4 regions of the Roseixanthobacter pseudopolyaromaticivorans genome follow, and region 3 is predicted to be linked to each of the others. Evidence: predicted binding sites of a transcription regulator. Region 3 holds the regulator's gene; each other region holds the start of a gene.
What was found. Region 3 encodes PhoB, which activates phosphate uptake and scavenging genes when phosphate is short. Its sites were predicted from a motif close to TGTCATNNANCTGTCAT; they were not measured.

Region 1: the regulator PhoB is predicted to act here: its motif matches at 2,584-2,600, upstream of V5F68_RS21970 (acetoacetate decarboxylase).
Region 2: the regulator PhoB is predicted to act here: its motif matches at 1,949-1,965, upstream of V5F68_RS20950 (inorganic phosphate transporter).
Region 4: the regulator PhoB is predicted to act here: its motif matches at 2,671-2,687, upstream of olsB (l-ornithine N(alpha)-acyltransferase).

The regions. Positions count from the first base shown of each region.
Region 1 is NZ_CM195539.1:4,714,533-4,718,377, reverse strand. Features, by position in the region: gene V5F68_RS21980 (TSUP family transporter) at 1-393, shown strand, start outside; gene V5F68_RS21975 (DUF3734 domain-containing protein) at 455-1,606, opposite strand; gene V5F68_RS21970 (acetoacetate decarboxylase) at 1,765-2,511, opposite strand; gene V5F68_RS21965 (WD40 repeat domain-containing protein) at 2,686-3,678, opposite strand; gene hrpB (ATP-dependent helicase HrpB) at 3,832-3,845, shown strand, end outside.
Region 2 is NZ_CM195539.1:4,498,425-4,502,269, forward strand. Features, by position in the region: gene mutS (DNA mismatch repair protein MutS) at 1-90, opposite strand, end outside; gene V5F68_RS20950 (inorganic phosphate transporter) at 258-1,898, opposite strand; gene V5F68_RS20955 (ParB/RepB/Spo0J family partition protein) at 2,049-2,933, opposite strand; gene V5F68_RS20960 (ParA family protein) at 2,963-3,805, opposite strand; gene rsmG (16S rRNA (guanine(527)-N(7))-methyltransferase RsmG) at 3,798-3,845, opposite strand, start outside.
Region 3 is NZ_CM195539.1:3,351,444-3,355,288, forward strand. Features, by position in the region: gene V5F68_RS15905 (aspartate aminotransferase family protein) at 1-984, opposite strand, end outside; gene V5F68_RS15910 (GcrA family cell cycle regulator) at 1,321-1,833, shown strand; gene phoB (phosphate regulon transcriptional regulator PhoB) at 2,222-2,923, opposite strand; gene phoU (phosphate signaling complex protein PhoU) at 2,929-3,657, opposite strand; gene pstB (phosphate ABC transporter ATP-binding protein PstB) at 3,677-3,845, opposite strand, start outside.
Region 4 is NZ_CM195539.1:3,722,520-3,726,364, reverse strand. Features, by position in the region: gene recN (DNA repair protein RecN) at 1-816, shown strand, start outside; gene arfB (alternative ribosome rescue aminoacyl-tRNA hydrolase ArfB) at 839-1,261, opposite strand; gene olsB (l-ornithine N(alpha)-acyltransferase) at 1,465-2,532, opposite strand; gene V5F68_RS17525 (hypothetical protein) at 2,802-3,410, shown strand; gene V5F68_RS17520 (YifB family Mg chelatase-like AAA ATPase) at 3,456-3,845, opposite strand, start outside.

The DNA.
Region 1 (3,845 bases), 1.4 Mb from region 3:
TTCCATACGCCCAGCGGCTGGGAAGGCTGGCTCTCGCCGGTCATCGGCCTCGCGTCGGGCTTTCTCACCGGCACCACGGGCGTCACCGTGATGCCCTCCGCGCCCTATCTGCAATCGCTCGCCCTGGAGCGGGAGGATTTGATCCAGGCGCTCGGGCTCACCTTCACGGTGGCGAACTTCACCCTTGCCTTCGCCCTCACCGGCGGCGACGCGCCGCTCGCCGATCCGCATGCGGTGATGCTGTCGCTCATCGCTCTGGTGCCGGCACTGATCGGGATGGAGGCGGGCCGGCGCATGCGCCTCACCTTCTCCCCGGCGACGTTCAAGACCTGCTTCTTCGCCGGCCTCCTCGGCCTCGGCGTCTTCATGCTGGCGCGCGGCCTCCTCGCCTGAGGGGCCAGATGAAAATCCCCGGCCTGGAAGCCGGGGATGAAGCGTTCGGGACCCGCCCGGATCAGTCGTCGGTGCGGTGCACGTCGTGGATGACGATGGCCTTGCTCTTGTCCGGCTTCACCAGCCATTGCGGATGGCGCAGCGTCTTCACCGTATCCTCGAAGCCCGACGCCCAATGGTCGCGCATGGAGGTGCCGGAGAATTCGTAATCCTTGAAGTCGCGCTCGTAATCCTTCTCCTGATAGATCAGGTGGCAGATGTTGACCGCGCCGGACTTCTCGTAATCGGCGATCACCTGCTGGTCTTCCTCGGTGCGCAGCTGCTCGGGAATGCGCAGCACCGCTTCCGCATGCTTGGCGCGCAGCAATTGCACGCGGCGGAACAGGTCCGTGGTGTAGCGCGTGCGGCTGGAATAGCCGATGTCCTTCTGCCGTTCGATCACCTGGAACATGTCGCGGGGCAGTTCGCCGCGCGCGCTGAACAAATCCACCTGGAACACCAGGGCGCCCGGATGGTCCGGCTGGTCCAGCAACCATTGCAGCGGGGTGTTGGAGACCACGCCACCGTCCCAATAATATTCGCCATCGATGCGCACCGAGGGGAAAGCCGGCGGCAGCGCGCCGGAGGCCATCACGTGCTCGGGGCCGATGCGGTGCGTGGTGTTGTCGAAATAGACGAAGTTGCCGGTGCGCACATTGGTGGCACCCACAGAGAAGCGCTTCTGCTTGCTGTTGATGAGGTCGAAATCCACCAGCCGCAGCAGGGTCTCGTGCAGCGGCGTGGTGTCATAGAGGCTGGTGGCGCCCTCGGCGCCGGTCGGCAGCAGCCACGCATTGGGCCAGCGCGGCTTGAAGAAGCCCGGCTGTCCCATGTTGATGGTCACATAGGAACTCATCTGGTTGCGCAGGGCGCGGAACACGTCGCCGTCTGGGGTGAACGGCCAGATCTTGCGGCCGGAGACCGTCTCCCAGAATTCCCGCAAGCGGGGGATGCGGTTTTCCGGCGTGTTGCCGGCGATGATCGAAGCGTTGATGGCGCCGATCGAGACGCCGGAAATCCAATTGGGTTCGGCCCCCGCGATCGACAGCGCCTCATAGACACCCGCCTGATAGGCGCCGAGCGCACCGCCGCCCTGGAACACCAGGGCGATACGGTCGTAATCCTTCACGATCTCGCTGATGTCGTTGGGATTTTCACAGGTCCGCGTGCGCATGTCGTTCCCCATCCAGCTTGGCGGCCAGCGGCCCGTTCAGCGCGCAAGGGGCGGAGGTTTCCCCGCCACCCCTCGCCGGGCCACGCCGTCGTGTTCGAGAAGGCAAAATCAGGCGCCGGAGCGCAAGCGCCCTGCGGCGGCATGCCCTCCGGGCCGGATCATTTCGGCTCGGCCAAGTAATCGTACACCACTTCGCCCATGCCAAGGGTCAAGTCGGCGCGCAGGTGCAGGGCCGAGACCACCTCCAGCACCGGCAGCTTGGCGACGTCCGCCATCACGTGCGGGTAGAGGCCGAGCGCGGCCGGGCCGGTCCAGCATTCCTTGAGCTGGATGTCTTCCAGATAATAGCGGACCAGCTCGCAGATGCGGGGCGTGGCGTCCACATGGGGAATGATCTTGATGAGGAAGCTCGGCGTCTTCAGGGCGGCGAGCACCGCGTCCTTGTCGGCTTGCTTGTGCTTGTAGCCCATGGTGGCTTCCACGCACAGGGTCTTGCCGTAATGCAGGCGGCCGACCAGAACGTCCTTTTCCACTTCCATCTTGGGGTGGGCATACTTCTTGGGGAAGCCCCACAGCTCGCGGCCGCCGGCAATCGGCGCCTCGTCGTCCAGATACATGGAATGGACGTAGCCGCCTTCCACGCCGTTGAACTTCACCGGGATCACCTGTCCGGTCTCGGTGTAATCGCCGAAGCCGGTGGAATCGGGCATGCGGATGAATTCATACTTCACCAGCGGCTCATAGACTTCGAGCGGCTCGGGCACGACGCGGCGCAACGCCTCGATGTCGGTGCGATAGGTGATGATGAGGAATTCGCGGTCGAAGAAGCGGTAGGGTCCCGGCGGATAGGCGGGATTCGTCAGGGGCATGGAATAGGCGTTGCGGCGAACGTCCTCGATCTTCATGGAGCATCTCCGACCGGCTGTGGCATCTCGCGCCTGCGAGATGACGCTGACGTTAGCCGATAGCCCTTCGACGTGACAGCCCCGCGACGATCACAACCAGCCAAGGCGCGGCGGCGGGGTTGAGCCGTGGCGCCCAGGCGGCGGACCGCCTCATCCCGCCCGCCCGCGCACAGCCTAGAATTCCAGCAGCCCGGCGCTTCCGCCCGCCGTGCCGAACGCCACCGCGCCGCCGTCCTTGCGCCAGGCGATGGCCGAGACGGGGGAAGCGTCGGGCGCCCGCAGCAGGATTTCCGCGCCGTCGGTCAGGCGCACCATCAGCACCATGCCGTCGTCATAACCGCACGCCATCACCGGGTCCTTGGGATGGCAGGCCACCATGGTCACGCGCCCGCCGCTGGCCGAGGGCGCCTGCATGGAGGGCTGCTTGCCGATGGGGCCGTCCTTGGTGGCGAACGGCCAGAGCACCACTTCGGTCGAGCCGGAGGAGGCTAGCCACTTGCCGTCATGGGTGAATTCGAAACTCTTCACCCGCGCCGGATAGCCGGTCATGCGCATGTGCGCGCCGTCGGCGAGGCGCCAGCCGTGCAGCGAGGGTTCCTGCATGGTGGTGATGATGAAGCGACCGTCCGGCGAATAGGTGACGCCGAGATGGGAGCCCTTCCATTCCAGCACCTCGGGCTTCGCGTCGGCGGCGTTGGGGTACCACAGGCTCACCCCGCCATAATGCGCCACCGCCACCCGCAGCCCCTTGGGCGCGAAGGCGAGGCCGCCGACGGTGGAGGGCGCTGTGAAGCTGCGCGCCTCGCCCTTCGTCGGCACCATGTGGGCGACCTTGCCGGCGGAATAGGCGACCGCACCGTCCGGCCCCAGCGCGATCCGGTCGATCCAGCGAGCCTTCTGGGTGGCGATGGTCTTCGCTTCACCGGTGGCGAGCACCTCCATCACCTTGCCGTCGTCCCCGCCGGTGACGAGGCGCTGCCCGTCGCCGGCCGCGCACAGAACCACGCCGTCGTGCAGCGCGAGCGTGCGGTCCGCGCCGGGAAACAAGGCGGTGCCGGTCTCGGAAATGAAAACGCAGGTGCCGCGCAGGAACGCGACGCAGGCGGTCGCCCCGTCGAGGGCGAAGGTGCGCACCTTGTCGGTGAGCGAGGACGGCGTGGACGGCATTGAGGGCGACATTCCATGAAGGCGGTCGGATGCCGCCTTCATAAGCCAAGGCCGCCGCCTTGTCTCACTTCGGGGCGCCATGCGGGCGTGACTCCTCTGGATTTCCCTGCGCTTTGATGGCCTAAGGAGCGGCTCTCCTGGTCGCCGTGCTCCATGTTCGATACCCG
Region 2 (3,845 bases), 1.1 Mb from region 3:
GCGTGTACCGGCGCGCCCGGCTTCCGGATCGGCCTGCGCGGGCACCATATCCGAGGGGTCGGCGTGGGGGTTGAGGCCTTCGCTGGTCATGGCCGCAGGCTAGAGCACGCGGGCGGGCAAGGGAATCACGCCGGCCGCCCTTTCCCCTGTCATCGGCGTCGCCGCCGGCCGCTTCCCCGCGCGAGGCAGTCGGCATCGGGCAAAGAAAAGGGCGCGGCACCTTTCGATGCCGCGCCCCTTCATCGGAACAGAAGGGATCACATCAGCTGGCGCAGGAGGATGTAGAGCCCGCCGGAGAGAATGATCGCCACCGGCAGCGTCAGCACCCAGGCCATGGCGAGGTTGCGCACGGTGGAGAGCTGGAGGCCGGACTTGTTGGCCGCCATGGTGCCCGCCACGCCCGAAGACAGAACGTGGGTGGTGGAAACCGGCAGGCCGTACATGTCGGCAGCGAAGATGGTGCCCATGGCGACCAGTTCCGCCGAACCGCCCTGGGCGTAGGTAAGATGGGTCTTGCCGATCTTCTCACCCACGGTCACGACGATGCGCTTCCAGCCCACCATGGTGCCGAGGCCCAGCGCGATCGCCACCGCCACCTTCACCCACAGCGGAATGAATTTGGTGGCATTGTCCAGGGCGCGCTTGAACGCGCTCAGATTGTCGCTCGTCTCGGTGTTGAAGACCGGCTCCTTCTGGCGACCCATCAGGCGGATCGTCTCGGAGGCCAGATACATGTCGTTGCGCATGTTGGGCACGGCGGCGGCGGGCACCTGGGCCAGCGTCTCGTGATTGCCCACGAGGGTGGAGATCTCGCCGGCGACGGCGGCGAGAGCGGGCAGCGTTTCGGGGGTCAGTTTGCGGTCCCGCACATAGTCGGTCAGGGCCTGGCGCGAATCCGCGGGCGCGGCGGCACCGTTCGAGGCCTTCACCAGCGAGGCCTGGGTCACCGAGGCGAGCGCGCGGAACTGCGCCACGTCGGTGGAATCGATGGCGCGGTTCAGCGCATAGGCGGTGGGCACGATGCCGATCAGGATCAGCATGATGAGGCCCATGCCCTTCTGACCGTCGTTCGAGCCGTGGGCGAAGGAGACGCCCGTGCAGGTGAGCACCAGCAGGCCACGGATCCACCACGGCGGCGGGTGGTGGGGCTTGGGCTCGGCATAGAGCGCCGGGTTCTTGACCAGCACCTTCATGGTTAGCAGCAACAGGCCGGCGGCAAAGAAGCCGACCACCGGGGAGAGCAGCAGCGCATAGCCCACATTGGCGGCCTGGCTCCAGTCCACGCCGGCGATGCCGCTCTTGCCCTGGATGAGCTGGTTGGCGATGCCGACGCCGATGATCGAGCCGATCAGCGTGTGGGATGAAGAGGCCGGGAGGCCGAGATACCAGGTGCCGAGGTTCCAGATGATGGCGGCGATCAGCAAAGCGAACACCATGGCCATGCCGGCCCCGGTGCCCACATGCAGGATCAGCTCCACCGGCAGGAGCGAGATGATGCCGAACGCCACGGCGCCGCTGGAGAGCAGCACGCCGAGGAAGTTCCAGCCCCCGGACCACACCACGGCGAAATGGGCGGGCAGCGAATTGGTGTAGATCACCGTCGCCACCGCATTTGCCGTGTCATGGAAGCCGTTCACGAACTCGAAGCCGAGCGCGATCAGCAGCGCCAGCACCAGGAGCATGAAGGGTGCGAAGGTGAGCACGCCCGGAGACGCCGCCTGCACGTCAGTCCAGATGGACCAGATCGTGTAGCCGAGCCCGCCGACGAGCAATGCGAAGAAGATGAAAACTTCCGGTGCGCCGTTCTTGCGATCGAGCCTCACCGGCTTTTCGCTGTGCCCGTGCCCGTGCGCCACCCCATGGGCGTGCGCCGGTTTGGCCGCAGTGTGCGCCGTCATCGAACCCCCCTCAATCGAGCCGGAAACCTCCCGTTACCTCGCATCAGGCCGTGACACGCACATGACGCGTTGCAACATAAAGGTTTGCGCATCCAGGCCCGCGAGAAGGGGAACCGCGGGAAAGCCCTTTGCCGGATCAGCGGAGCCGCGTCACGCGACGCCGAGGCGACGGCAGATGAGGTCCAATTGATCGAGGTCGCCATAGCGGATGCGCAGCTCGCCCGCCTCGCCCTTCGCCTGGAGGCTAACGGCGAGCCCGAGGGCGTCGGTGAGGCGCTTTTCCAACGCGCGGGTGTCCGCATCCTTGGGGGAAGGTGCGGGCTTGGCGGCCGGCGCCGCCGACAGCGCCTCCCTCACCTTGCCCATGGCCTCCACGTCCCGCACGCTCAGGCCCTTCTCCACCACATCGCGGGCGATGGACGCCGGATCCTCATGGGCGAGCAGGGCCCGCGCATGGCCTGCGGAAAGGCGGCCGTCGGCGAGATAGGCCTTCACGCTTTCCGGCAGCTTCAGCAGCCGCAAGGTGTTGGTGATGTGCGAGCGGCTCTTGCCAATGACCTTGGAGAGGTCGAGCTGGGTATAGTCGAACTGCGCCATCAGGGCCTCGTAGCCGAGGCCTTCCTCGACCGGGTTCAAATCGGCGCGCTGCACATTCTCGATGATGGCGATCTCCAGCGCCTCGCGGTCGGTCAGCTCCAGCACCACCACGGGCACCTCGTGCAGGCCGGCCCGCTGCGCTGCGCGCCAGCGACGCTCGCCGGCGACGATCTCGAAGCTGCCGGGATGGTCCGACACCGGACGCACCACGATGGGCTGGATGATGCCCTTCTCGCGGATCGAGCTGGCGAGATCGTCCAGCCCCTCCTCCAGGAAGGTGCGGCGCGGATTGCGCGGATTGGCGCGCACGAATTCGATCGGCACCTTGCGGGTGCCGGCGCTCTTCTGGCTGGGCGCGGGACGGGTATCGTCCTGCCCCATGTCGCCGATCAACGCCGCGAGCCCCCGGCCGAGCCGCGAACGGCCTTCTTCCGCCATGTCCTTCTTCCCCATTGGAACGTGCCGCCTCAGGCCGCGACCGCGCGGGCCGCCCGCTCGCGCTGGATGACTTCGGAGGCCAGCCGCAGATAGGCCTGGGAGCCTGCGCATTTCAGATCGTAGAGCAGCACAGGCTTGCCATAGGACGGCGCTTCCGACACCCGCACATTGCGCGGGATCACGGTCTCGTAGACCTTGTCGCCCATGAACTGGCGCACGTCCGCCACCACCTGGTCGGAGAGATTGTTGCGCGCATCGTACATGGTCAGCACGATGCCGTGGATGGTGAGATCGGGATTGAGGGCGGTGCGCGCCTGCTCCACGGTCTTCAGCAATTGCGAGAGCCCCTCCAGCGCGAAGAATTCGCATTGCAGCGGCACCAATATGGCATGCGCCGCCGCCATCGCATTCACCGTGATGAGCGAGAGCGAGGGCGGGCAATCGATCAGCACATAGGTGAATTTCGGCGCCTCCGGGTCGTTCGCCATGTCGCGCAGAGCGTTGCGCAGGCGGAAAGCGCGGTCGCGCTCGCTGGCGATCTCCAGCTCCAGGCCCGAGAGATCCAGCGTGGAGGGGGCCACATAAAGCGAGGGCACGCCGGTATCGACGATCGCCTGCGCCATGCTGGCTTCCCCGCTCAGCACATCATAGGTGGACAGCTTGCGCCGGCCGCGATCGATGCCGAGGCCGGTGGAGGCATTGCCCTGGGGGTCGAGGTCCACCACCAGGACGTTTTCGCCGATGGCGGCGAGCGCAGTGCCGAGATTGATGGCCGTGGTGGTCTTGCCCACCCCGCCCTTCTGGTTCGCCAGCGCCAGAATGCGCGGCGTGACGCCGCCGACGATGGGGGCGGTGACGGAATGATCAGTCATGTGCGCTTCCGCGTATGTGTCCGCCGGGGACGGCCGGGGA
Region 3 (3,845 bases):
TCCTTCACCTCGCACTTCGGCGATGACCGCGGGATGACGGTCCTTGATGTCGTTCAGCACGCGGACGAGCTGGGCGGAGACGGCCTGCACCCGCTCCAGGAAGCCGTCCGCCAGCACCACGTCGAGCACCGCATTGCCGACCGCCATGGCGAGCGGGTTGCCGCCATAGGTCGAGCCGTGGGTGCCGAGCGTCATGCCGCGCGCCGCATTCTCCGTGGCGAGGCAGGCCCCCATGGGGAAGCCGCCGCCGATGCCCTTCGCCACCGCCATGATGTCGGGCACGATGCCCGAGCTCTGGTAGGCGAACAGGTTACCGGTGCGCCCGACGCCGCACTGCACCTCGTCGAGGATCAGCAGCAAGCCGTGGGCATCGCACAGGGCGCGCAGCTGCGGCAGGAAGTCCGCCGACGGCACGCGCACGCCGCCCTCACCCTGGATCGGCTCCACCAGGATCGCCCCGGTCTCCGGCCCGATGGCGGCTTTCACCGCCTCGATGTCACCGAACGGCACATGGTCGAAGCCCGGCATATTGGGGCCGAAGCCTTCGAGATACTTGGCATTGCCGCCGGCCGCGATGGTCGCGAGCGTGCGCCCGTGGAACGCGCCCTCGAAGGCGATGATGCGGTTTTTCGCCTCGGCCCCGATCACATATTGGTAGCGGCGCGCCATCTTGATGGCGCACTCCAGCGCTTCTGCACCCGAATTGGTGAAGAACATGGTGTCGGCGAAGGTGGCCGCCTTCAGCCGCTCGGCCAGGCGCTCGCCGCCGACGATGCGGAACAAATTCGAGGTGTGCCAGAGCTTTCCGGCCTGTTCGGTCAGCGCCGAGACCAGGTAGGGATGGGCATGCCCGAGGATGTTGACCGCGATGCCGGCGGTGAAATCGAGATAACGTCGCCCGTCCGTCGTGACGAGCCAGCAGCCCTCTCCCCTTTCGAAAACGAGGTCGATGCGCGCGTAGGTCGGCAGAACGGGGGTGATCACAGAACCCCTCCTCTTGGGGTGGGGCGAAACGCGCTGCGTCTCGCCGGACATCAGAAACGCCAAAGGCCGCCCTCGCGGGGCGGCCCGACAAAAGGGGATTCTAATGATCGCGCGCGTGAGGTCAACAGAGCGCAGCCGTTAACGTGATCGTAACGACTTGGGGACAACGGCACATGAGTGCATTCCGACTCTGTGCGAGAGTCCGTGCATATTGTAGTTTGCTCGTGGCCGACCACGACATGTCGTGCGGTCCTGTTCCCCAAGTGACGTTGGGCCCTGCGAACCCGCGTGCGATGGCGCGCCTGGGTGCGGGAGAAGAGTCGAAGGAGGAGAGCGATGAGCTGGAACGACGAGCGCGTCGAACTCTTGAAGAAGCTCTGGGGCGAAGGGCTTTCCGCAAGCCAGATTGCCGGCGAGCTGGGCGGCATCACCCGCAATGCGGTGATTGGAAAAGTGCATCGTCTCGGCCTCTCCGGCCGGGCGAAATCGACAGTACCTGCAGCCCGTCCGCGCAAGGCCCGGCCTGAAACGCCCGTGAACAAGCCCGCGCCGCGTCCGCAGACGATCGGCAACACCGCCCTGGCTCCCGCATTGGAAGCCTTCGTGGCGCCCGAACCCGCGCCGCGTCCCGCCGGTGGAGACAATATCGTCGCCATGGGTCAGCGCTGCACCATCATGAACCTGACCGAAGGCACCTGCCGCTGGCCGATCGGCGAGCCGGGCACGGAAAGCTTCTATTTCTGTGGCGGGCGCAGCCTCACCGGCATGCCTTACTGCACGACCCATGCGCGGATGGCCTACCAGCCCACGCAGGATCGCCGGCGCGACCGGCGCGTCGCCCGCATCTGAGCGGCGACAGTCACGAAGGACATGCGCCGGCCGAGCGGATTTCGCCGGCGCACGCAAAGGATCGAAGAGATCGAGCCGGAAGGATCGCCGTCACCGACATGGGACGGCCAAAGCGTGCTTTTCGGCCCGCTTCGATGCAGCCCGCCGGCCGCGACGCGGTCATCCGCTGGAAACATAGGGGCCTCGAGCACAGCTCGGCCCCGGAGGGAAAGCCTCCGCCGCCGGCATATCGCCCGCGGGCTCCTCTAAAGCTTGCTCCGCAATGCCATCGCCCTGCGCGGCACTGCGATGGCCGGCTCGGACAGCCCATCGCAAGCCTTCGCCTGGAGCGAGCCCGGACCCGCGATCATCGGGCCCGGCTCTCGCATCCTTCCTCGGTGGGCCGCGCTCAATGCACGCGGGCGAACATCTCGTTGAACGAATAGCCCGCCCCCCGCACGGTGCGGATCGGATCCGACTGCCGGCCGCGGTTGATCGCCTTGCGCAGGCGCCCCACGTGGACATCCACCGTGCGCTCGTCGATATAGACGTCCTGGCCCCACACGCCGTCGAGCAATTGCTCGCGCGAGAACACCCGGCCGGGGCTCTGCATGAGAAATTCGAGCAGGCGGAATTCGGTCGGGCCGAGGTGGACCTCGCGGCCGGAGCGGTGAACCCGGTGGGTCTCCCGGTCCAGCTCGATGTCGCCGGCCCGCAGCAGGGTCGCGACATGCTCCGGCTTGGCCCGCCGCAGCAGCGCCCGCACCCGCGCCAGAAGCTCCGGCACGGAGAAGGGCTTCACCACATAATCGTCCGCCCCGGTCGCCAGGCCGCGCACGCGCTCGGTCTCGTCGCCGCGGGCGGTGAGCATGATGACCGGCAGCCGCTCGGTTTCCGGGCGGGTGCGCAAGCGGCGGCACAACTCGATGCCCGAAAGCCCCGGCAGCATCCAGTCGAGAATGACGAGGTCCGGCACGCTTTCGCGCAGCCGGGTCTCGCCTTCATCGCCTCGTCCGACGCTCTCGACGAAATAGCCTTCCGACTCCAGATTGTAGCGGAGCAGGAGGGTCAGGGGTTCCTCGTCCTCGATAATCAAGATACGCGCAGGCACGGATTTTACCCCTGAAGGCTATGCCCCGGGAAAGTCACGGTCGTCTCGCTTGAGACATCCGCCTTCGGGCGCTCGTCGGACAGCATCTGCCCCGAAACCATGTAATAGACGGTTTCAGCGATGTTCGTCGCGTGGTCGCCGATGCGCTCGATATTCTTGGCGCAGAACAGGAGATGCGTGCACACCGAGATGTTGCGCGGGTCTTCCATCATATAGGTGAGAAGTTCGCGGAACAGCGAGGTGTACATGGTGTCGATGCCGCTGTCGCGGACCCACACGTCCACCGCCTTCGCCTGGTCGTGGCTGGCATAGGCATCCAGCACTTCCTTGAGCTGCTCCAGCACCAGGTCGGACATGTGCTCGACGCCGCGCACCAGCTTCTGGGGGTGATATTCCCCCTCGATGGCGAGCACGCGCTTGCCGACGTTCTTCGCGAGGTCGCCGATGCGCTCCAGGTCGGAGGCGATGCGGATCGAACCCACGACATCGCGCAGGTCGCTCGCCACCGGCTGGCGCTTGGCGATGCAGAGGATCGCCTTTTCCTCGATCTCCCGCTGCAGCAGATCCACGCTCGTATCGAGCAGGATCACGCGCTGTGCGGACGCGGTATCGCGGCGGATCAGGGCATTGACGGCATCAGCCACCATGCGCTCCGACTGGCCACCCATTTCGACGACCTTGCGGCCGATCTCCTTCAGCTCGGCATCGAAGGCCGAGACGGTATGGTCGGACATCTCGCAGATCCTTGCTTGGTCAGCCGAAGCGGCCGGTGATGTAGTCGCGGGTCTTGATCTGCTTGGGGTTGGTGAAGATCACGTCGGACGGCGCGACCTCGACCAGTTCGCCCAGATAGAAAAAGGCGGTGATGTCGGCGCAGCGCGCCGCCTGCTGCATGTTGTGGGTCACGATGACGATCGTGAAG
Region 4 (3,845 bases), 370 kb from region 3:
GCCTTCGATCCGCGCGAACTGGAGCGCGTGGAAGAGCGGCTGTTCGCCCTGCGCGCGGCCGCCCGCAAATATGGCGGAGCGATCGACGACCTGCCCAAGGTCGCCGCGCAATTCGCCGCGCAATTGGACGCCTTGAACCGCAGCGCCACCACGCTCGCGGCACTGGAAGCGAAGGTCGCGGAGGCGGAGGACGCCTATCGCGTGGCCGCCGCCGCGCTGTCCGCCGAGCGCAAGGCCGCCGGCGCGAAGCTGGATGCGGCGGTGGATGCGGAATTGCCGCCGCTCAAGCTGGAGCGCGCTCACTTCACCGCCCGCATCGACAGCGACCCGCAGACCCCCGGCAGCGAGGGTTATGACCGGGTGGAATTCTGGGTGCGCACCAATCCCGGCACCCGTCCCGGCCCCATGATGAAAGTGGCCTCGGGCGGCGAGCTCGCGCGCTTCCTGCTCGCCCTGAAGGTGGTGCTGGCGGATCGCGGCTCCGCGCCCACCCTGATCTTCGACGAGATCGATACCGGCGTGGGCGGCGCGGTTGCCGATGCCATCGGGCACCGTCTCTCCCGTCTCGCGGGGCAGGTGCAGGTGATTTGCGTGACCCACGCGCCGCAGGTGGCGGCGCGCGCGGGCCAGCACCTGTTGATTTCCAAGGCGTCCGCGGGTGCCGGCAAGGATGCGCCCGTCACCACGCGCGTCGCGCCCCTCGACGCACCGCGCCGCAAGGAAGAGATCGCCCGCATGCTCGCCGGCGCCAGCATCACGGCGGAAGCCCGTGCCGCGGCGGAAAAACTGCTCCAGGCGGCAACCCTCTCCGCTTGAGGAGGGGGCGCGGTGCGCCCGTTCAGTCGGCTTGCGGTTTGCTCTGGCGCAGGCTCTTCACCACGCCGCGCCGCTCTTTTGCCTCAAGCCGCCGCTCCTTCGAGCCGAGGGTTGGCCGCGTGGGCCGTCGGACCGGCGCCACATAGGTCGCCTCGCGAATCATCTCCACCAGGCGTTCCAGCGCGTCGGCGCGGTTGCGCTCCTGGGTGCGATGGCGCTGCGCCTGGATGATGACAATGCCGTCCTGCGTCATGCGCTTGCCGGCGATGCGGATCAGCCGGTGCTTCACGCCGTCGGGCAGGTTTGGCGAGGCGAAGGCGTTGAATCGCAATTGCACCGCGCTCGACACCTTGTTGACGTTCTGCCCGCCGGGCCCGGACGCACGCACGAAGGCGAGTTCGATCTCGTCCTCGGAGATGGCGATGCGCGGGGTGATTTCGATCATGGACGGCAAACCCGGACGCGCGGAAACGGACCGAGGCCGTAAGCCGGCCCGCGGGCCCCAGCTATGGCAGAAAGCCGCGCCGCGCGACAGGCTTGCGCATTTTCCATGCCGCCCACGCCCCGATGCCCGCCCGATAGCGGTGCGGCACAGTGCATGCCCCCCCCGGCGCGCGTCACGCGAAGGCGGGACTCGCGGAGCCTGGCTCAGATGGCGTGGCGGTTCGCGGTAGGGCCGAAATGCTCCACATAGCGCGCGCTGATGATCGAGCGCGGCAGCACGACCAGCACGTCGGTGGTGCCGAACTGATGGTCCACCACCGCCCCGTCGCCCACGAAGCCACCGAGGCGCAGATAGCCCTTCACCAGCGGCGGCAGGGCATGCAGCGCGGCCTTCATGTTGATCCGGTCCTTGGGAATGCGATCCATGGACACATAGCGCTTGTCGATCGCGCGGGCGCGCCATTCCTCGGGCGCGAGCGCATTGTGGTGCAGGAACGAGAGCTGCAGCGCCAGCGCCTCGGGGTCGGTGCCCTCAAGACTCGCGCAGCCGATCATCACGTCGATATTGTTGCGCAGGATGTAGGCCCACACCCCATGCCAGAGCAGCTCCACCGTGCGTTTGTTGCGGTAGGGCTTGAGGACGCAGGAGCGGCCCAGCTCCAGGAATTTCAGGCCGGGGTGCGCCGCGATGATGCGGTTCACGTCGAACTCGCCCTGGGTGTAGAAGCCGCCGTGGCGGTCCGCTACGTCCTGCTTCAGCAGGCGATAGGTGCCGACGACCTTGGGCTTGCGACGGCCGAGCACCATCTTGCCGGCTTCGTAATCCAGCACCAGCATATGGTCGCAGATGGCGTCGAACGCGTCCACGTCGCGCCGGGCGAGCCGGGCTGCGGCGTCGGGTACGGCGGACATTTCCTCGTAGAAGACCTTATAGCGCAGGCGCTGGGCGCGGCGCACGTCGCGCGCGGTGCGGGCGAGCCGCACTTCCAGCGGCCCGAGCCGGCCGAGCACAACCGGCTCGCCAAACGGGACGGCCTCGCGATGGCGGATGCCGGAATAGGCGCGGAAATCGGAGACCAGCTTCTGCGGCCCGTTCAGCGCCGGCTTGCCGTCCGCCCGCAGGATGGGCGGCGCGAACAGCGGCGCGCCGAACTTGGCGCCCGGAAACTTGGCGAAGCCTTCCTTGGCTACGTCGATGCCGCGGCCCACCAGAGCCGGCCAGCTGAAGGGCTGCGGGTCGAGACCTGAACCGGACGGATCTTGGCGTTTCATGCAACGACCCCCTCCTCGGGCCGCCGCTGGACAACGGCGGTTCTATGGGATGCCGCGCGCCGTCCCAGACGAGCTCGAAAGCGGGTCCGCGCATTGTGCGCGTTCATCCCGCGTGACCATCACATTCACCATAGTTTTCCTACGGCTATGTGACAATGACAGATTGTGACACCCCGGTCGTGTCATATGACGGCGGTGGCGCATTGCCGGGGCTGGGAGCGCATGCTAGCGCGAAACCCGGTTGGGCAATTCGGGGATTCGGGGGCATCATGTCTAAGGTTCGTTTTCTGTCGGGCGTCGCCGGCTGCAGCTTGGCGCTGAGCGTCGCGTTTTCGAGCCTCGCCCACGCGCAGGCTAGGCCCACCCCCGCCGCTGTGAGCGTCATCAACGTGCCGGGCGTCGGCGCGATGAACGTGCTTAGCTATCAGGCGCGGTTCGTTTCCGCAGATCCCGCCACCCGCCGCGTGGTGTTGGAAACCCCGAACGGCAAGCGCTGGGCGGTGATCGCCCCGCCGCTGCTGGGCGATGTCATGCAGCTCGCCAACAGCCGGCAATTGCTCATTCGCGTGCTGCCGGGCCTCGTCACCGCACTGGGCAAGGCACACCAGGGCACGCCGGGCGTGGCGATCTCCGAACTGGTGCTCAAGGACGGCCTGCCGGGTTGGCCGGAGGATTATGGCTTCCGCGAAGTGACCATCACCTCCATGCTGGTGAATATCGACAAGACCAACGGCACCATCAGCTTCGAGGGGCTCGACGGCGTGGTGCGCACCGTGAAGGCGGCGAACCCGCAGGTGCTGGCCGATCTGCAGAAGGTGGAACTGGGCGATCTGTGCCAGATCACCTATTACGAAGGCCTCGCCATCAACGCCATGTAGCGTGGGGCGTTAGCCTGCGGCCGCCCTCGAGTCGCACGGGGCGGCTCAGGCTGCGGCGCGCGAGCGGTCGGCCAGGGCGCGATAGGCCAGAGCCTCGGCCAGATGCCGCCGGCCGAGGCTCTCCGCCCCGCCGAGGTCGGCGAGGGTGCGGGCCACCTTGAGCACGCGGTGGTAGCCGCGCGCCGAGAGGTTCATGGCGCTGGCGGCATCGCGCAGCAAAGCGAGCCCGCCGGCATCGGGCGCGGCGACCACTTCCAGAAGCGGGCCGGAGGCTTGCGCATTGGTGCGGATGTCCGGCCGGTCCAGCGCCGCGTAACGCTCGACTTGGAGGGCGCGCGCGGCAGCGACCCGCGCCGCCACCTCCCGCGAGCCCTCCGCCGGGGCGGGCAGCACCAGATCGGCGGCGGTGACGGCCGGCACGTCCAGATACAGGTC